2 regions of the Kistimonas ophiarachnellae genome follow, and region 2 is predicted to be linked to the other one. Evidence: predicted binding sites of a transcription regulator. Region 2 holds the regulator's gene; the other holds the start of a gene.

Region 1 (8,081 bases), on a different contig from region 2:
CACTTTCTTGCCCTTGGCGAGATCGGCATCACTGAAGCCGGTGTCAATGCCACTCAGGCTGCGTGCATAGGCAGAAACATTACGTACACCTGTCTCACCAATGACGGCGCCCCAGGCCGGCATTTGACCACGACGGCCTTCCAGCAGGGTATGCTTGATGTCTGCCGGTGTACCACCCCACAGCCAGTCATCATCAGCCAGGTTCGGGAAACCGAAGGCGCCGCGCGCGTCACTGCCATGGCAAAGCGCGCAGTTGTTCAGAAATATCCGCTGTCCCATTTTGAGAGCCTTGGGATTGTTCTGAAGTTCCTCAATGGATTTGGCGGCATACTGTTGAAACAGCGGCGCATACTGGCGGGTATGTTTGGCGGTTTCTGCTTCCAGCTGGTTAATCTGGGTCCAGCCCAGCACCCCTTTCCAGACCCCGGGAAACAGGATCAGGTAGCCAGCGGCAAACACCAGTGTCGCTACGAACAGCCCCAGCCACCACTGGGGCATGGGGTTGTCGTATTCCTCGATGCCATCGTAGACGTGGCCCGTGGTTTCCGAGGTGGTCTGTTTGCGCTGGGCCTTGGTGGTGGCGGCCAGCACGATAACCACCACCGCAAGACAGGCAAATGTCAGGACGAAAATCCACCCGCTCCAGAAACTAGACATTCTGTTCCTCCCCCATGTTCTTTTTCTTGTCGCCGCTGTCGAGCGTACTCATCACGGCAGAACGGTGCGCGGTATCGTCAGCAAAGGGCAGGTTGGCCGCTTCATCAAAGCTGCCTTTGCGTTTGCTGCTGTAGGCCCAGAACACGATGCCGAGAAAGGCAATCATGCAAAAGACGGTGGCCAGTCCGCGCAGAGTATTGATATCCATAAGCCCGTTACCGTTTTGTCGTCAGCGCAGTGCCCAGGCCCTGAAGGTAGGCAACCAGGGCGTCCATCTCGGTTTTGCCCTTGACTTCTGCGGCGGCATTTTTGATCTGCTCATCCGTGTAAGGCACGCCAACAAGGCGAAGTGCTTCCATCTTTTGGGCGGTGTCCCTGCCATCCAGCACGTTGTCCATCAGGTGAGGGTAGGCCGGCATGATAGACGCGGGCACAACGTCACGGGGGTTGTACAGGTGGGCGCGGTGCCACTCATCGGAGTAACGCTGACCCACCCGGGCAAGGTCCGGACCTGTCCGCTTGGAACCCCAGAGGAAGGGATGGTCATAGACGGATTCACCGGCCACGGAGTAGTGCCCGTAACGCTCCACCTCCGCACGCAGCGGACGGATCATCTGGGAATGGCAGCCCACACAGCCTTCCTTGATGTAGACGTCACGGCCTTCGAGTTCCAGCGCGGGGTAGGGTTTGACGCCTGCCACCGGCTGGGTGGTCTCCTTCTGGAAAAACAGCGGCACGATCTCGACCAGGCCGCCGAAGCTGATGGCGACGACGGTCAGGATCACCATCAAGCCAAGGTTTTTTTCTACAATTTCGTGTTTATTCATGGCTCTTAACTTCCCCCTGTCACGCCATTTGAGCAGCCAGCTTCGCCTGGTCAGGCTCGGCGGCGCGGATGGTGCGGTAGACGTTGTACAGCATCACTACCATACCGGCGAGGAAGAAAGCTCCACCGATGGCGCGGACAATATAGCCGGTCTCACTCTGGATAACGGATTCGATAAAGCTGTAGGTCAGGGTGCCGTCGGCGTTGACCGCCCGCCACATCAGGCCCTGGGTGATACCGTTAACCCACATGGCGGCGATGTACAGTACGGTGCCGATCGTGGCCAGCCAGAAGTGCGCGTTGACCATCGCAATGCTGTACATGCTGTCACGTCCCCACAGGCGCGGGATCATGTGGTACAGGGCGCCGATGGACACCATGGCCACCCAGCCCAGTGCGCCGGAGTGTACGTGTCCGATGGTCCAGTCGGTGTAGTGGGAGAGCGCGTTGACGGTCTTGATCGCCATCATCGGGCCTTCGAAGGTGGACATGCCGTAGAACGACAGGGAGACCACCAGGAAGCGCAGTACCGGGTCAGTACGCAGCTTGTGCCAGGCGCCGGACAACGTCATGACACCGTTGATCATGCCGCCCCAGGAAGGTGCCAGCAGCACCAGCGACATCACCATACCCAGGCTCTGTGCCCAGTCAGGCAGCGCGGTGTAGTGCAGGTGGTGCGGGCCGGCCCAGATGTAAATGGCAATCAGTGCCCAGAAGTGAACGATGGACAGACGGTAGGAGTAAACCGGACGTTCAGCCTGCTTGGGTACGTAGTAGTACATCATGCCCAGGAAGCCGGCGGTCAGGAAGAAGCCGACGGCGTTGTGGCCGTACCACCACTGGATCATGGCATCCATGGCGCCGGAATAGGCAGAGTAGGACTTCCAGGCGGTCACCGGCACCGACATGCTGTTGACCACATGCAGCAGGGCAACGGTAATGATGAAGGCCCCGTAGAACCAGTTGGCTACATAGATGTGCTGGGCCTTACGCTTCATGACAGTGCCAAAGAAAACGTAGGCATAGACCAGCCAGACAACGGTGATCAGAATGTCGATCGGCCACTCCAGCTCGGCATACTCTTTGGAAGAGGTAATACCGAGTGGCAGGGTAATCGCTGCCAGCAGGATGACCAGGTTCCAGCCCCAGAAAGTAAAGGCCGCCAGGCCGTCAGAGATGAGCCGGGCCTGACAGGTCCGCTGCACCACATAGTATGACGTGGCGAACAGGGCAGAACCACCGAACGCGAAGATCACCGCATTGGTATGCAGTGGTCTCAGTCGACCGAAGGTCAGGTAAGGTTCAAAGTTGAGATCAGGAAACACCAGCTGGATTGCGATCAGCAAACCAACAGCCATGCCGACGATGCCCCATACCACCGTCATCACGGCAAACTGGCGAACCACTTTATAGTTGTAGTGTGTGTTCGTTGTTGCGCTACTCATGTATGGATCCACATAACCTTCGCTTAAGTACGTACATATCCCTACTTAAGTATCAGTAAGCCGAAAAGGCAAAACAATGACCTGTGTCAATATCTGGTCAGTGCCTGCGCAGTTGCTCCTCATACCCCCGCAAGGTGCTTGACGCGTCAAAACCATACCGTCAGCCGTAAGGCCGGGACCAGTCGATAGTCTGTTGTATAAAAGCTGGGTGCTAATGGGTATCTGGTTTCTACGCTGTCTGTTGTTGGTTTTGTTATCAGACAGGGCCTGCGAATGTGCCGAATCAGTCCACATCTGCAGGCCGATCCGCGAGGCGGTGACAATCATATCAGAAAGCGTGCGAATATGCGCAACCGGATACCGATAATTCCTTATTTTTATTGTTGTTTTTTCTTGTTTTTGGGTTGTTTTTTGCGCGAATGCCTGTGTCTGTCGGTGCTGTTATCCCTGAAAATGCTGTGATGTTTGCCTTGCTGGCGCTATTTCAAAAGAAAGGCAGGGCGGAAGTGTTAACAGGTTGGCTACACCGATGGACGATTGATGGGAGAGGTTCGCTCTGGTGATACCAACCATGGTCGTTTAATTGCACTGGCGCAAATGGCGATGGTCAGTGCAGATCCCGGGTGTGGCGGTGAGCCTGCCACACCCGGGATGTATGGCTTATTTCTTCGGGGCGGCTGCATTAAAGGTTGGTGCGATGTTTTGCCAGCAATCGGTATAGTTTTCCTGACGTAATCCGCCATTGATAGCAAAGGCTGTAGGTTTATAGAGGAAGGATGACTCGAACATAAAGGCCAGTGTGTTTTCCTGCTTTTGTGGCGTCAGCTTGGCTTTTGTCGCTTTTTCGACGGCGGCGCCATCTGGCCCGTGGGGCGACATGCAGTTGTGCAGGCTGCCTCCACCGGGCTTAAATCCGCCGTCTGGTTTGGCATCGTATAGCCCTTCGATAAGGCCCATGTATTCACTCATGATGTTGCGATGAAACCAGGGGGGTCTAAACGTATCCTCTGCAACCATCCAGCGTGGCGGAAAAATCACAAAGTCCACATTGGCCAGTCCCTCATGATCGAGAGGAGACGTCAGAACCGTGAATATTGATGGGTCAGGATGGTCGAAACTTACGGTATTGATGGTGTTGAAGGTTTTCAGGTCGTATTTGTAGGGCGCGTAATTCCCATGCCAGGCAACAACATCAAAGGGGGAATGATCCAGGTTGCAGGTAAAAAAATGCCCACCGAACTTGGTCAATAGTTGCGTTGGTTCATTGTTGTCTTCAAACCAGGCAACAGGTGTCTTGAAATCGCGAGGGTTTGCCAACCCATTGGCGCCAATGGGGCCAAGGTCAGGTAAACGAAAAGGGTTGCCATAATTTTCCAGCAAATAACCGCTGGCCTGGTCTTCTAATAGACTCACACGAAATTTAATACCCCGTTGAATCACGGCAATTTCGGTTGGCTTTATGTGGAGGCGTCCGAATTCAGTGTCGATGGATAGGCCGCCTTGCTGGGGAACAATCAGCAGATCACCGTCGGCATTACAGAAACAGCGCTTTTCCATGCTCTGTGATGCAGAATAAAGATGAATCGCGCTGCCTTGCCGTATTGAGGCGTCACCATTACCCGCCAAGGTGCGGATGCCCGCAATAAAATCGTATTTGTGATCAGCAGGTGGTTGGGGGCTCCAGCGCAAACGTTCGGGTGTTAGCCATGTATCGCAGAAAGGTGCTGTCTGCCAGGTTTCTGAAAGCACAGGTTCGTAGGGTGACTGTTTGGCAGATGGGTGAATCCTGTAAAGCCAGGATCGCTGGCTTTCGTGACGCCTGGCAGTGAAGCCTGTGCCGCTGAGTTGTTCGGCAATGAGTCCATAAGGCAGTTTTTGGGGGGAATTTTGTCCAACAGGCAGGGCGTTAGGGAGTGCCTCGGTGCTGAAATGATTGCCAAAACCGGACATATAGTGAAATGAATCAGTAACCTCTTTTTTACTAGCCGGTCGTTGCTTTGTCTTTTTCATCCGTCACCCCTTCAGCAGATATCAGCTCATAGAAAACGTCGAGCTGATTATTTTCTGTGAGTAGCCAGTAATTTCCCTGTTTCTTGAATCTAACATGTGTTTCTGGATGAGCAAATGTAATCCTTAAAAAGTGTCTCAGTGTTTGAGGCTGGCTTTATTGATGTTCGTCTGTAGTAGCGACAGGGCAGGATGGCCTGTCACATCGTTACTACTTTCTCAGTGTCGGGCATATCCTTTCCAGTCTCTGTTAACGGTTGTGAATCATCACCTTCTTCAAGAGTTGATGGCTGGGTTTCTGTCATGTCGTCGTCAGTTGCTGACTTTTCCAGTGTCAATTTAATGGGGCTCACCTCTTCAGAATCTGAAAGGGCATGTGTTGCCCAAAATATTACAGCTTGCTGATAAACGCCAAGGTCGTCTCTCATCAAGTTGGGCGCAGGTTCAGGTGGCGCTAACTTTGCTGTTTCCGTTAGGGGAGTTGGAAATGCGGTCGTGACTTTATATTCCATTTCTATGTTACCAGCATCATGAGCCACCTGATGAATTTGACCTACTACCGCGATATGATCAACCTTTCTCAAGGGGAGGCTAATTATTCGGCTAGCGATTTGTCGTTTTCCTCTCTTCAAAAGACGTACTTCATTATCTGTTATAGGATTATCTCCATGGGATGGGCCATATAATGGGCAGGTGAGATCAATTTGAAGGTCCTGTGATACATTTCTCAATATGATTTTGAAATCTGCCTTGGTTACAGAATGTTTTTTATTTGAGCACTCATCATCGATTTGTTTTTTGAAAGAACCAGCGTTTGGTCTCGTTATATTTTTACTTATATTTTCCGCTGATAGATTGTTGATGATGTATTCCATGAGTTTTTTATCATATGTATTTAACTTTTCTTTTGCATGTTCTCCAAGGAATAACTGGATTCCATGTTCATTTTCCATTTTTGTGAAATATGGTTTTTTTCCACCTTTTTGACCATTGCTACTCCCAGCTTGGTATGAAGCATGTGTTGTGGTTGACGTGCTTGGTAAAGGGGTTTGGTAGTGCTTTTGATTCGAGGTTAATGATGCTTCCATAATAAAATCCTATTAATAATTAACATGAAGTCAAGACAAAGGCCGGAGCCTGTTTAATAAGCTGTTTATTTGACAATTTTCTTTCTTTTTTATCACTAACCGGCTGGTTAGTGATAATCGTCCTGATTTTGCTGGTTAATGGTAATACCTATGCGTGTATAGTCGGTTAAATATCGATAGGTCTCCTTGATAGCAAAAAATGATAGCTAAATTTATAGATTGGTTAATGATGTTTGATTGCATTTGGTTGGCTAATTATCTTTCAGATACCAAACAAGAGCCAACAAATTATTGGAAATAGGAGTGATCTAAGAAATCAGCGGGAGGAAGAAACAGATAGCAGCGATCAGACCACTTAAATAGCGGTCTGATCGTAAGAGAACTATCAGAAATTATACTTCAGGGTATAAATCATAGCGTTCTGGTAGGCGTCGGCAGTTGCCAATTTGTCCTGGGAATAGCGGTACTGAACACCTGCGGTGATTTTTTCGATCGGGTGCCACCACAGAGCAAGTGCGCCGTTTTGGCCAACCTTACCGGCAGTGCCATTTACATACTTGTCAGACAAATACTCGTCATCACGATCGAAAGTCATTTCATGCCAGTTGCTGACGCTGAACTTTTCACCGCCCAGGCTGAAGTTATAGCCAGCTACCCAGCCCAGCATGTAACCATTTCTACCGTTGTACTTGTCACTCTTAACCCAGGCTGGACCGATGAAAGGCTTGACCCAGAAACCGGAGTCGTTGGCAAAGCGGTAACCAAGACCTACGATACGGTCCTGCTCACGGCTACTGTGGCCGTCGTCACGGAAGTCATAGACGTGACCGTACAGGGTAAAGTTGGTGTCGCCCAGGTAGATGTGCGTGGTGCCCTTGGCGGCAGTACGCAGGTTCTTGGAACCGTCATTTTCCTTGGTGTCGTTGGTCGGGTTCTCTACATCGAAGAAACCGTACACTTCACCCCAGTTGAAACCCGCGCCACCTTCAACTTCCAGGAAGAAGAAGTCTTTTTTTGCAGCATTGTCAGCGGTACGGTTCTGGGTGCCCTTGGACCAGTCCAGATAGTTGATGCTGACATTACCGAAACCATACACCATTTCAGCATTGGCGGCTGTGGCAGACATTGCCCCCAGAACTACCGCGGCAGCGGCAACTACGTTCTTGCGAATACCCATTAACTCTCAATCCTAATGTGTTGTTACAAACTCAAACAGCAAATCAAGTCCGCCAGGGCAACGGCTGTTTTGTTGCTCTGATTGCCATGACGTTCATTGGTTTGGCAACTCCGGCCAGTGGGGGCGACATAAACTGTCGTCTTGTCGGCCTGCCATCCTGGCAGGCCGGCTAGTCGGGTGATGATCAGGCGATCACGGAATCCAGCGTGATTTCGATCATCTCATTGAATGAATTCTGACGGTCATCAGAGGACATCTTTTCACCGGTGGGAATAACATCACTCACGGTGCATATGGTCAGTGCCTTGGCGCCGAACTCGGCGGCGACGCCGTAGAGGCCTGCGGCTTCCATATCAACACCCAGTACGCCGTGCCTGGCCATGACCTCGAACATTTCCGGCTCCGGCGTGTAGAACAGGTCTGCGGAGAACAAATTGCCGACACGTACCGGCAGCTTATGGGCGCGGGCTGCGTTGACGGCTTTTTCCAGCAGGCCGAAATCGGCAATGGCGGCAAAGTCATAGCCGCGGAAACGAATACGGTTGACGTTGGAGTCAGTGCATGCGCCCTGTGCGATGACGATATCGCGCAGTTTGACATCCGTGCTCACGGCGCCACAGCTGCCGACACGGATGATGTTCTTCACACCGTAATCGGTGATCAGTTCCTTGTAATAAATGGAGGCCGAAGGAATGCCCATGCCGGAACCCATGGTTGAGATTCGCATACCTTTATAGGTGCCGGTGTAACCCAGCATGTTGCGTACATTGGTCACTTCTTCTGCATTTTCGAAGAAGTTCTCGGCAATGTATTTTGCACGCAGTGGGTCGCCGGGCATCAGAATCGTTTCAGCAAAAGCCCCGTCAGCTGCATTGATATGT
Region 2 (8,081 bases):
GTAAATATGCTATTTGTATGGGCAATTGACATCTGACAGGATTTTTCCGCCCTGTCCCAGCACTTGCGGCACATTATTTGAAACCTTCTTGATACATATCAACTCGGAAAATCACCACACAACTAGAATTGTCAATCAGTATTTTGTGCAATACGGCTGCGCAAAATAACCGGCAACTATCCGAAGCACGCCTATTCTATACGACAATCATCTCAGGATAGGGCCGGATACATTACAAGATCAGGGTTAATGAGCATGGCCAGTGAACTGATATGGGATCTCGAATTGATCAGACGCTATGATCAGACGGGACCTCGCTACACCTCGTATCCGACCGCATTGCAGTTCTCGGATAACTTCGGCGTTGCAGCGTACCATGCAGCCGCCGCCGACAGCGCCACCGCCCGGCGCCCACTGTCGCTTTATTTCCATATCCCGTTTTGCGCCAAGGTCTGTTACTACTGCGGATGCAACAAGGTCGTCACCAAACGCCGCGAGCATGCCGAACCTTACCTGCAGGCACTCTTTCACGAAATTGAAATGCAGTCCGCCCTGGTGGGTCATAACCAGACGGTGGAACAACTCCACTGGGGCGGCGGCACCCCCACCTTCCTGAACCCGGCCCAAATGCAGGCGCTGATGGACAAAACCGCGAAGCATTTCAACCTGACCTGCGGTGACCTGGGAGATTACTCCATTGAAATTGACCCCAGGGAAGCAGACTGGAGCGTGATCGGCCACCTGCGCTCGCTGGGGTTCAACCGGATCAGCATCGGCGTACAGGACTTCGACCCAACCGTTCAGCAGGCAGTCAACCGGGTACAGAGCGAAGAAGAGACCCGGGATGTCATTGATGCTGCCCGCGCACTGACGTTTAAATCGATCAACATTGATCTTATTTATGGTCTGCCTTTCCAGAGCTGCGCCAGCTTCATGAAAACGGTCGACAAAATCATCGACATCCGCCCGGATCGTCTTTCCGTCTTCAATTACGCCCACATGCCTAACCGCTTCATGCCTCAGCGGCGCATCAACAATGAAGACCTGCCCAATCCGCAGGAAAAACTGGCCATTCTCGAAAATACCATCAACCGGCTACTGGACGCCGGATACGTATACATCGGCATGGATCACTTTGCCCTGCCAGATGACGATCTCGCCCTGGCGCAGGAAGAAGGCTCGTTGCACCGGAACTTCCAGGGATATACGACACATAGCCAGTGTGACCTGATTGGCATGGGCGTGTCCTCCATCAGCCGAATTGGCAATGTCTACGCCCAGAACCATGCGAACATGGAAGAGTACACCAGCCGTATCAACAACGGCCATCTGGCGATTCGTCGTGGCTTACTGATGAATGAAGATGACCGCATCCGAAGCGCTGTTATCAACCAGCTCATCTGCCACTTCCACCTTGACTTCCGTCATATCGAAACGATGTTCGGCATCCGTTTCCAGGACTACTTTGCCGATGCACTCAACAAGCTGTCCCCAATGGCGGCAGACGGCCTCATTCGACTGGACAAAAACGGCATTGTTGTCGAACCCCGGGGAAGACTGCTGATCCGTAATATTTGCATGCAGTTTGACGCCTATCAGCAGGTGGCGGAAGTTCAACGATTCTCACGGGTCATCTGAACCAGTCCATTAACCTCCCCCCCCCCCCCGGTTTCATGTACCAACGAACACTGAAACCGGCCTTTTTTCAAGAAACATTCAGATACGTATCCTCACAGTCTTAAACTTGTCAGGAGAATCCCCTACAATACCGCCGCAACGACTTTTACACCCACCGGTTCACAGGGGTTCTTCTGTATGGTGTCCAAGCTGAATGTGCGGCAAGTGACTCATGTGGCCTGCAGAGACTGCAGCCTGAGTCAGCTCTGCCTGCCACTGGCGCTGAAAATTGAAGATATTGATGAACTCGACAGGATCATCAAGCGAGGACGTCCGCTGAAAAAAGGCGAGCACCTGTTTCTCGAAGGCGATCCCTTTCACAGTGTCTACGCAGTACGCTCCGGCGCACTGAAAACCTACACGGCCACCAACGAAGGCGAAGAACAGATCACGGGCTTTTACCTGCCCAGTGAGCTGGTGGGACTGAGCGGTCTCGATACAGAGGCCTATCCGGTGTCTGCCCAGGCGATTGAAACCACCATGGTCTGCGAGATCCCGTTTGATCGCCTGGAAAAACTGTCTGACGACTACCCGGAGCTGCGGCGCCAGCTGATGCGCATCATGTGTCGCAAAATCCGCGAAGACCAGCAGATGAAACTGCTGCTGTCGAAGAAGAACGCGGACGAGCGGATTGCCACATTCCTGATCAACCTGGCCAGCCGTTTCCGTCGTCGCGGCTTTTCATCACAGTCTTTCCGCCTGTCGATGTCCCGCAACGAAATGGGCAACTACCTGGGCCTGGCGGTTGAAACCGTCAGCCGCGTGTTCACCCGTTTCCAGAAAAACGGCCTGATCAACGCCAACGGCAAAGAGATTGAGATCACCAGCGCCATGGAACTGTGCGCCCTGGCCGGTGGCAAACTTGTTGAACACCAGGACATTGTCAACATCCAGTAACCCTCCGCAGGATTGGCCCTGATGGTTTTTGACCAGCAACTGCTCCACTCCCTGATTCGGGCCATACCCAACTGGCCCGAACCCGGCGTGACATTTCGCGATATCACGCCATTGTTTCAGTCCCCTCAAGGGACACAGATGATCATTGACACCCTGGCAGAACGCTACAGGGGTCAGGATATCACCCATATTGGCGCCCTGGATGCCCGTGGTTTCCTGGTTGGCTCACCGCTGGCGTGTAAACTGGGTCTGCCGCTGGTCATTTTCAGAAAACCCGGCAAACTGCCCTATGACGTGATTCGCGAAGAGTATGAGCTTGAGTACGGTTCCGCCGCACTCGAAGTCCATACCGACGCACTGAAAAAGGGTGATCGCATACTACTGGCTGACGACCTGATTGCCACGGGCGGAACGCTTTGCGCTGCGGCCCGGCTCTGTCGCCGTCTGGGTGCTGAGCCCGTTGAGGCAGCCGCTATCATCGACCTCCCGGAACTGGGCGGCTCAAAACGCCTCGACGCGGAAGGCATACCCAGCTTCAGTCTGTGCAGCTATTGATCAAGCTATTGGCGTTACCGCCGATTCCCCGTTTATAGAACCTTAAGGCAGGGAAGCCTGAAGACCATGGGAATCTGCGCAGACGAATTCAGGGAGTATGTCGTCCAACCCACGCTAGACCACCTCGACATGCGGTCACCGCTGGCAGAAAACCTGCTACTGGGCACCGCAGCGGTGGAATCCGGACTCGGCTCCCACTTACACCTTGCCAACCATGCCTCGCTTGGCATTTACCAGATCAGTCCGGAAACCCACCGCCGAATCTGGGACACCTTCCTTTATAATCAACATGAACTGGCCAGCAAAGTCAGAGGCCTGGCCAGCCAACGGGAATTTCTGCTACACCCACACGCGGAACTGGCCACCAACCTCAGCTATGCGACAGCGATAGCCTGGATGGTTTACCTGAGTGCCGACGTAAACATTGATGACCCGGCCACTGCCAGCGACCCACAACTGCTGGCATCCATCTGGCAGGAACATTACCAGAGCGAAAACAGCCACTTACCGGAAACATTTATTGAAAACTACAACCACCTCATCCTGGGTAAAACGGTAGCGGCCTGACGTCATCAAGCGACGGCCTACTCCTTATTCTCTGCACATTTCACACAGAGATCCGTATAGGGCATGATCTCAAGTCGTGCCATCGGAATATCAGCACCACACCCGGCACAGATTTCGTAGTCACCCTCCTCGATTCGCTCCAGCGCCTTCTGGATCAGGCGTAGTTCAGCAACAGCTTCATTGCCTAACGCATCCAGCACCTCGTCATTCTCTCGTTCCTGGGCCTGCTCCGACCAGTCAGCACTGGCCTTGCGGGTCACATCGCGGGTAATGTTGGCGACACGCCGCTCCAGCTCATCCTGCCGCGCCTGCAGCCGCTGGCGAAACTCCTCGTATTTGCTCATTCGACTCCCTCTGTAGGTAACATGATCATCTCCCCCAACACCCTATTCTAGTCAGCCTGCCAATAATTCCGCTTGATCTGAATCATGACCTTCAACAGCAGATACAACACAGAAACCAACCCATCAAGCCAGCCCAACAGTCTAGCAAAGCCGATCCTGTCAAAGCGCCCATGGCAGGCATTCAATAACCCTCCCTCCCCATAAGGCAACGTATGTATTAACCGCGAGAGCCTGCGGTCATGAATACCTGATTATTTGCGCCCGGGTCTTTATAATGCTGCGAACTTTCATCACTGTGATCACAAGAACGGTATTTCTGTTCTTCACGGTTTGTCCACTGACACTAGCAAGTACCCTGACCGTATGCAGATTGAGACCCGAAGCGAAAAAGTCAATTTCAACAAGCTGCAGAAACGCCTGCGCCGTCTGACCGGTCAGGCTATTGCCGCCTATAACATGATCGAGGATGGCGACCGCATCATGTGCTGCCTGTCTGGCGGTAAAGACAGTTACGCCATGCTCGATATCCTGCTCAATCTGCAGAAATATGCACCGGTCAAGTTTGAAGTCATCGCGGTCAACCTGGACCAGAAGCAGCCAGGCTTCCCTGAGCACGTATTGCCGGACTACCTGACCAGCCTCGGCGTGGAATACCGCATCATAGAAGAAGACACCTACAGCATCGTCAAGGACAAGGTACCCGATGGCAAAACGACCTGTGCACTCTGCTCTCGCCTGCGCCGGGGCATCCTTTACCGTACAGCCACAGAGCTCGGCGCCACCAAAATCGCCCTGGGACACCACCGGGAAGACATCCTGGAAACCTTGTTCCTGAACATGTTTTATGGCGGCAAGCTCAAGGCAATGCCTCCCAAACTGATCAGTGATGATGGCAAACATATTGTTATTCGTCCGCTGGCGTTCTGCCGGGAGAAAGATATAGCCAGGTTTGCCGAACTGAAGGAATTTCCGATCATCCCCTGCAACCTGTGCGGCTCCCAGCCCAATCTCCAGCGCCAGACTATCAAGGGTATGATGACTGAATGGGATAAACGCTTCCCGGGCCGGATTGAAAGCATGTTCAGGGCAGTGACCAATGTCGCGCCCTCTCACCTGGCAGATAACAGGCTCTACGATTTCAGCAACCTTGTACCTCGGGGCACGCCGGTCGAGGACGGAGATACAGCGTTTGACCGGGAAACTTTCCCGCTTCAGTTTACTGCGGACAACGATGAAGACAGCGAGACAGAAGATACAATCATTAAACCGGTGAACATCATGGATTTACCGGCCTGATGAAAAAAGGGGCATATGCGCCCCTTTTTTATATTGAATTAACGGCCACCAGTATCATTCAGATCCCAGTCATAATCGTAACGAACCCGCCCCTTGAAAGCCGCCAGCTGTTCTTTGCTTTTCCCATGCGCATACTGATGCAAGTGTGACATCAGTTCCTGATGGCTTCCGAAATCGACTGCGTACCAATCATAAATTTTGGAGAGGTACAGGCTTCCACCCTCAAACCTCACACCTTTAGCCTGATTGATAAACCGTCTTGCAGCACTATCCAGCAACCTATCCACGTTAGCACCGGTATAAGCAGCAGCCTCCAAATCAGGACACCCCATGCTGGCACAGTTCACCGCATAATGGATTCGCCTGTCTTTCCAGATCGGTCGCAATATGCGGTGCTCAATGTCGTTGAGGGTTAACCGCTGCCCCGCCACAGTGACGACATCATCATCCCATGGGCCAAAACTGAAAAAGCCTTCACCCAGCTTACGGATGGACTTTACCGGATAATGATCCAGTATCAGCCGTACCGTTAGCGCATTGTAGAGGTTAATCCAGTAAGCCATTTGTTCACGGCGGCTATATCCCCTGGGATCAATGCCTGCCAGATAGGCCAGGTAATGATCAAGGCTGGCGCGATCCCCTGCTGACACACGATCATAATCGAACAACCGGACTTCCGGTGTCTCTTTCAGGTATGCATCCAGCAAGCGCTGCCATTCGACATGGGACACGCTTACGCTATTATTTTCATTACTCCGATCCCAGAGTGCCCAATACTCGCTTTTCGGTGCCGCAACACTGAAACCTGCCATGCACCAGATAATGATGCCCGTGAGAAAAAACCTTGGCATGGGCTTCCCTCCCCGTTATTTTATTCAACCATTCTCTTGATTTAGCCAGCCCCCGGACTGTCATGATCCGTGAGCGCCACATCGTATTTTTCAAGCCCGTTACCTGTAATCATCGCCATCAGCTCATGGACATAGGCCTCACCCCGCTGGGAGTAACGCACAAGCCCCGGGGACAGATACAGCCCGGTCACCGCCTGATGATTGCGCCGAGCCTCGGCTCGCAGGGCTCGCAGGTCCGAATACTGAGGATGGGTATTGATGTTCAGGAGATATGCCGCCACCGAACCGGAGACAGAGTCAAACTTTCTGACCTCATGATCTGCACCTTCATTGCGCTGTGCAGGCACCAGCCCACAGCCCTTGCTGAAACACCACTGACCAAAAAGATTATTGCCCTCAAGCGCAAAACGGGATGTTCCCCAGGCCGATTCATTGGCAGCCTGTGCCAGCGCCAGCGAAACAGGCAGCGTATCGACACGATCCAGCAGGGCTGAATACCATTGCGGGCTGAATCCTTCTGCCGGTTTCAGACGGTATTTCTTCGCAATACCGGCCAACCACGCCTTATCCTTTTCGCTCAACGATGGCTGCCCGGACATTTGCTTGATACGAACACGATCAGCGGCTATTTTTGCATTTTCGGATTCAACGATGGGCATCATATAGCCAAAAAATGCAGCCTTTTTTGCTTTCACATCCTTGATATCGCCAAAATCCGGCATTTCACTTTCTATCACTGGCATATTGACCACAACAACCTTTGTCACAGCACTTTCCGCCCGCTGATTGAGAACAGAATTAACCAGCAAAACACTCAATACCAGTAACAACAGCAGCACCGCTGCCATCTTGCCTAATCCCTGCTTCGCCGACATAGCACCTCTAGCATTTATATTAATATTAAGGAGATAAAACAGTTTTCCATACAATGCAGACTATTGCTATCCGGAGCCTTGCCTGTTCTACTGTTTGTTAGCAGTATTGACAATTGACTCAAAACCAAAACAGACAAGCCAGCTCATGAGCAGTCCAGGGTTTCCCTGATCGACTGGCAAGGAGGCAGAATCATGGCGCTTCATGTTTGGGGATTATTCACGCATCCTGACCGGGAATGGCGCAGTATCCGTGAGGAAAAATCCTCTGTCATCAAAACCTATATGGCCAACGTGGTTGTGCTGGCGGCGATTCCCGCCATCTGCACCTACTTCGGCACAACCGTGACCGGATGGTCCCTTGCCGGCAGCGAGGAGGTTGTCCGCCTGACCCCTGACAGCGCCGCCTCCATGGCCCTGCTGGCCTACCTGGCCATGCTCTCCGGCGTCTATGTTATGGGTCGGGCGATTCACTGGATGGCACAGACCTATGATTGCTTTCCCACCATCAGCCAGTGCGTCACCTTTGCCTCCTATACCACAACACCCCTGTTCCTGGCAGGTCTGATCGGACTCTATCCGTCCCTCTGGCTTATGATGCTGGTTGGCCTCATGGCAGCGAGCTGGTCTACCTACCTGCTTTATTCCGGACTGCCCGTGTTCATGAATATCAGCAAAGAACAGGGATTCGTCTTCGCCAGTTCCATTCTTTGTATTGCCCTGGTTGTATTCGTCGCAATCCTGGCCATCACGGTTGTCCTCTGGAGCATTGGTGTCGGTCCCATTTACACCAGCTGACCCCTGCAGGGAGGCGGACAGCCATGTCGCCTCCCGAACCAACCACTCATCCGTATTTCCACTCCGTACAGGGACCCCGACCAGACGATACGTCCAATTACGGCTAGTATCCGAGGCCTCAGGCAAGGCATGATTGATACAACATGAACAGGGTTTACCGGATACCGGTGGTAAGGGCAGTCGCTGTGAGCCAGGCAGAACAGGACATCAACAAACGCATTCAG

Evidence for each region. Region 2 encodes FNR, which switches genes on or off when oxygen is low (the NO sensors DNR and NnrR bind a similar motif). Its sites were predicted from a motif close to TTGATNTANATCAA; they were not measured.
Region 1: a site for FNR is predicted at 3,005-3,018, ahead of ccoN (cytochrome-c oxidase, cbb3-type subunit I). Genes of this name have one in related genera too.

Annotation. Positions count from the first base shown of each region.
Region 1 covers NZ_BAAJPA010000025.1:8,394-16,474, reverse strand. Annotated here, with positions in the region: gene ccoP (cytochrome-c oxidase, cbb3-type subunit III) at 1-657, opposite strand, end outside; gene AC27K1_RS20855 (cbb3-type cytochrome oxidase subunit 3) at 650-865, opposite strand; gene ccoO (cytochrome-c oxidase, cbb3-type subunit II) at 873-1,484, opposite strand; gene ccoN (cytochrome-c oxidase, cbb3-type subunit I) at 1,504-2,928, opposite strand; gene hmgA (homogentisate 1,2-dioxygenase) at 3,589-4,938, opposite strand; gene AC27K1_RS20835 (hypothetical protein) at 5,136-6,023, opposite strand; gene AC27K1_RS20830 (outer membrane protein OmpK) at 6,409-7,200, opposite strand; gene deoD (purine-nucleoside phosphorylase) at 7,385-8,081, opposite strand, start outside.
Region 2 covers NZ_BAAJPA010000019.1:62,779-70,859, reverse strand. Annotated here, with positions in the region: gene hemN (oxygen-independent coproporphyrinogen III oxidase) at 256-1,638, shown strand; gene fnr (fumarate/nitrate reduction transcriptional regulator Fnr) at 1,816-2,574, shown strand; gene AC27K1_RS19575 (adenine phosphoribosyltransferase) at 2,596-3,129, shown strand; gene AC27K1_RS19570 (hypothetical protein) at 3,196-3,696, shown strand; gene AC27K1_RS19565 (TraR/DksA family transcriptional regulator) at 3,714-4,040, opposite strand; gene ttcA (tRNA 2-thiocytidine(32) synthetase TtcA) at 4,404-5,336, shown strand; gene AC27K1_RS19555 (DUF547 domain-containing protein) at 5,375-6,187, opposite strand; gene AC27K1_RS19550 (glucosaminidase domain-containing protein) at 6,229-7,062, opposite strand; gene AC27K1_RS19545 (Yip1 family protein) at 7,255-7,857, shown strand; gene AC27K1_RS19540 (SprT-like domain-containing protein) at 8,001-8,081, shown strand, end outside.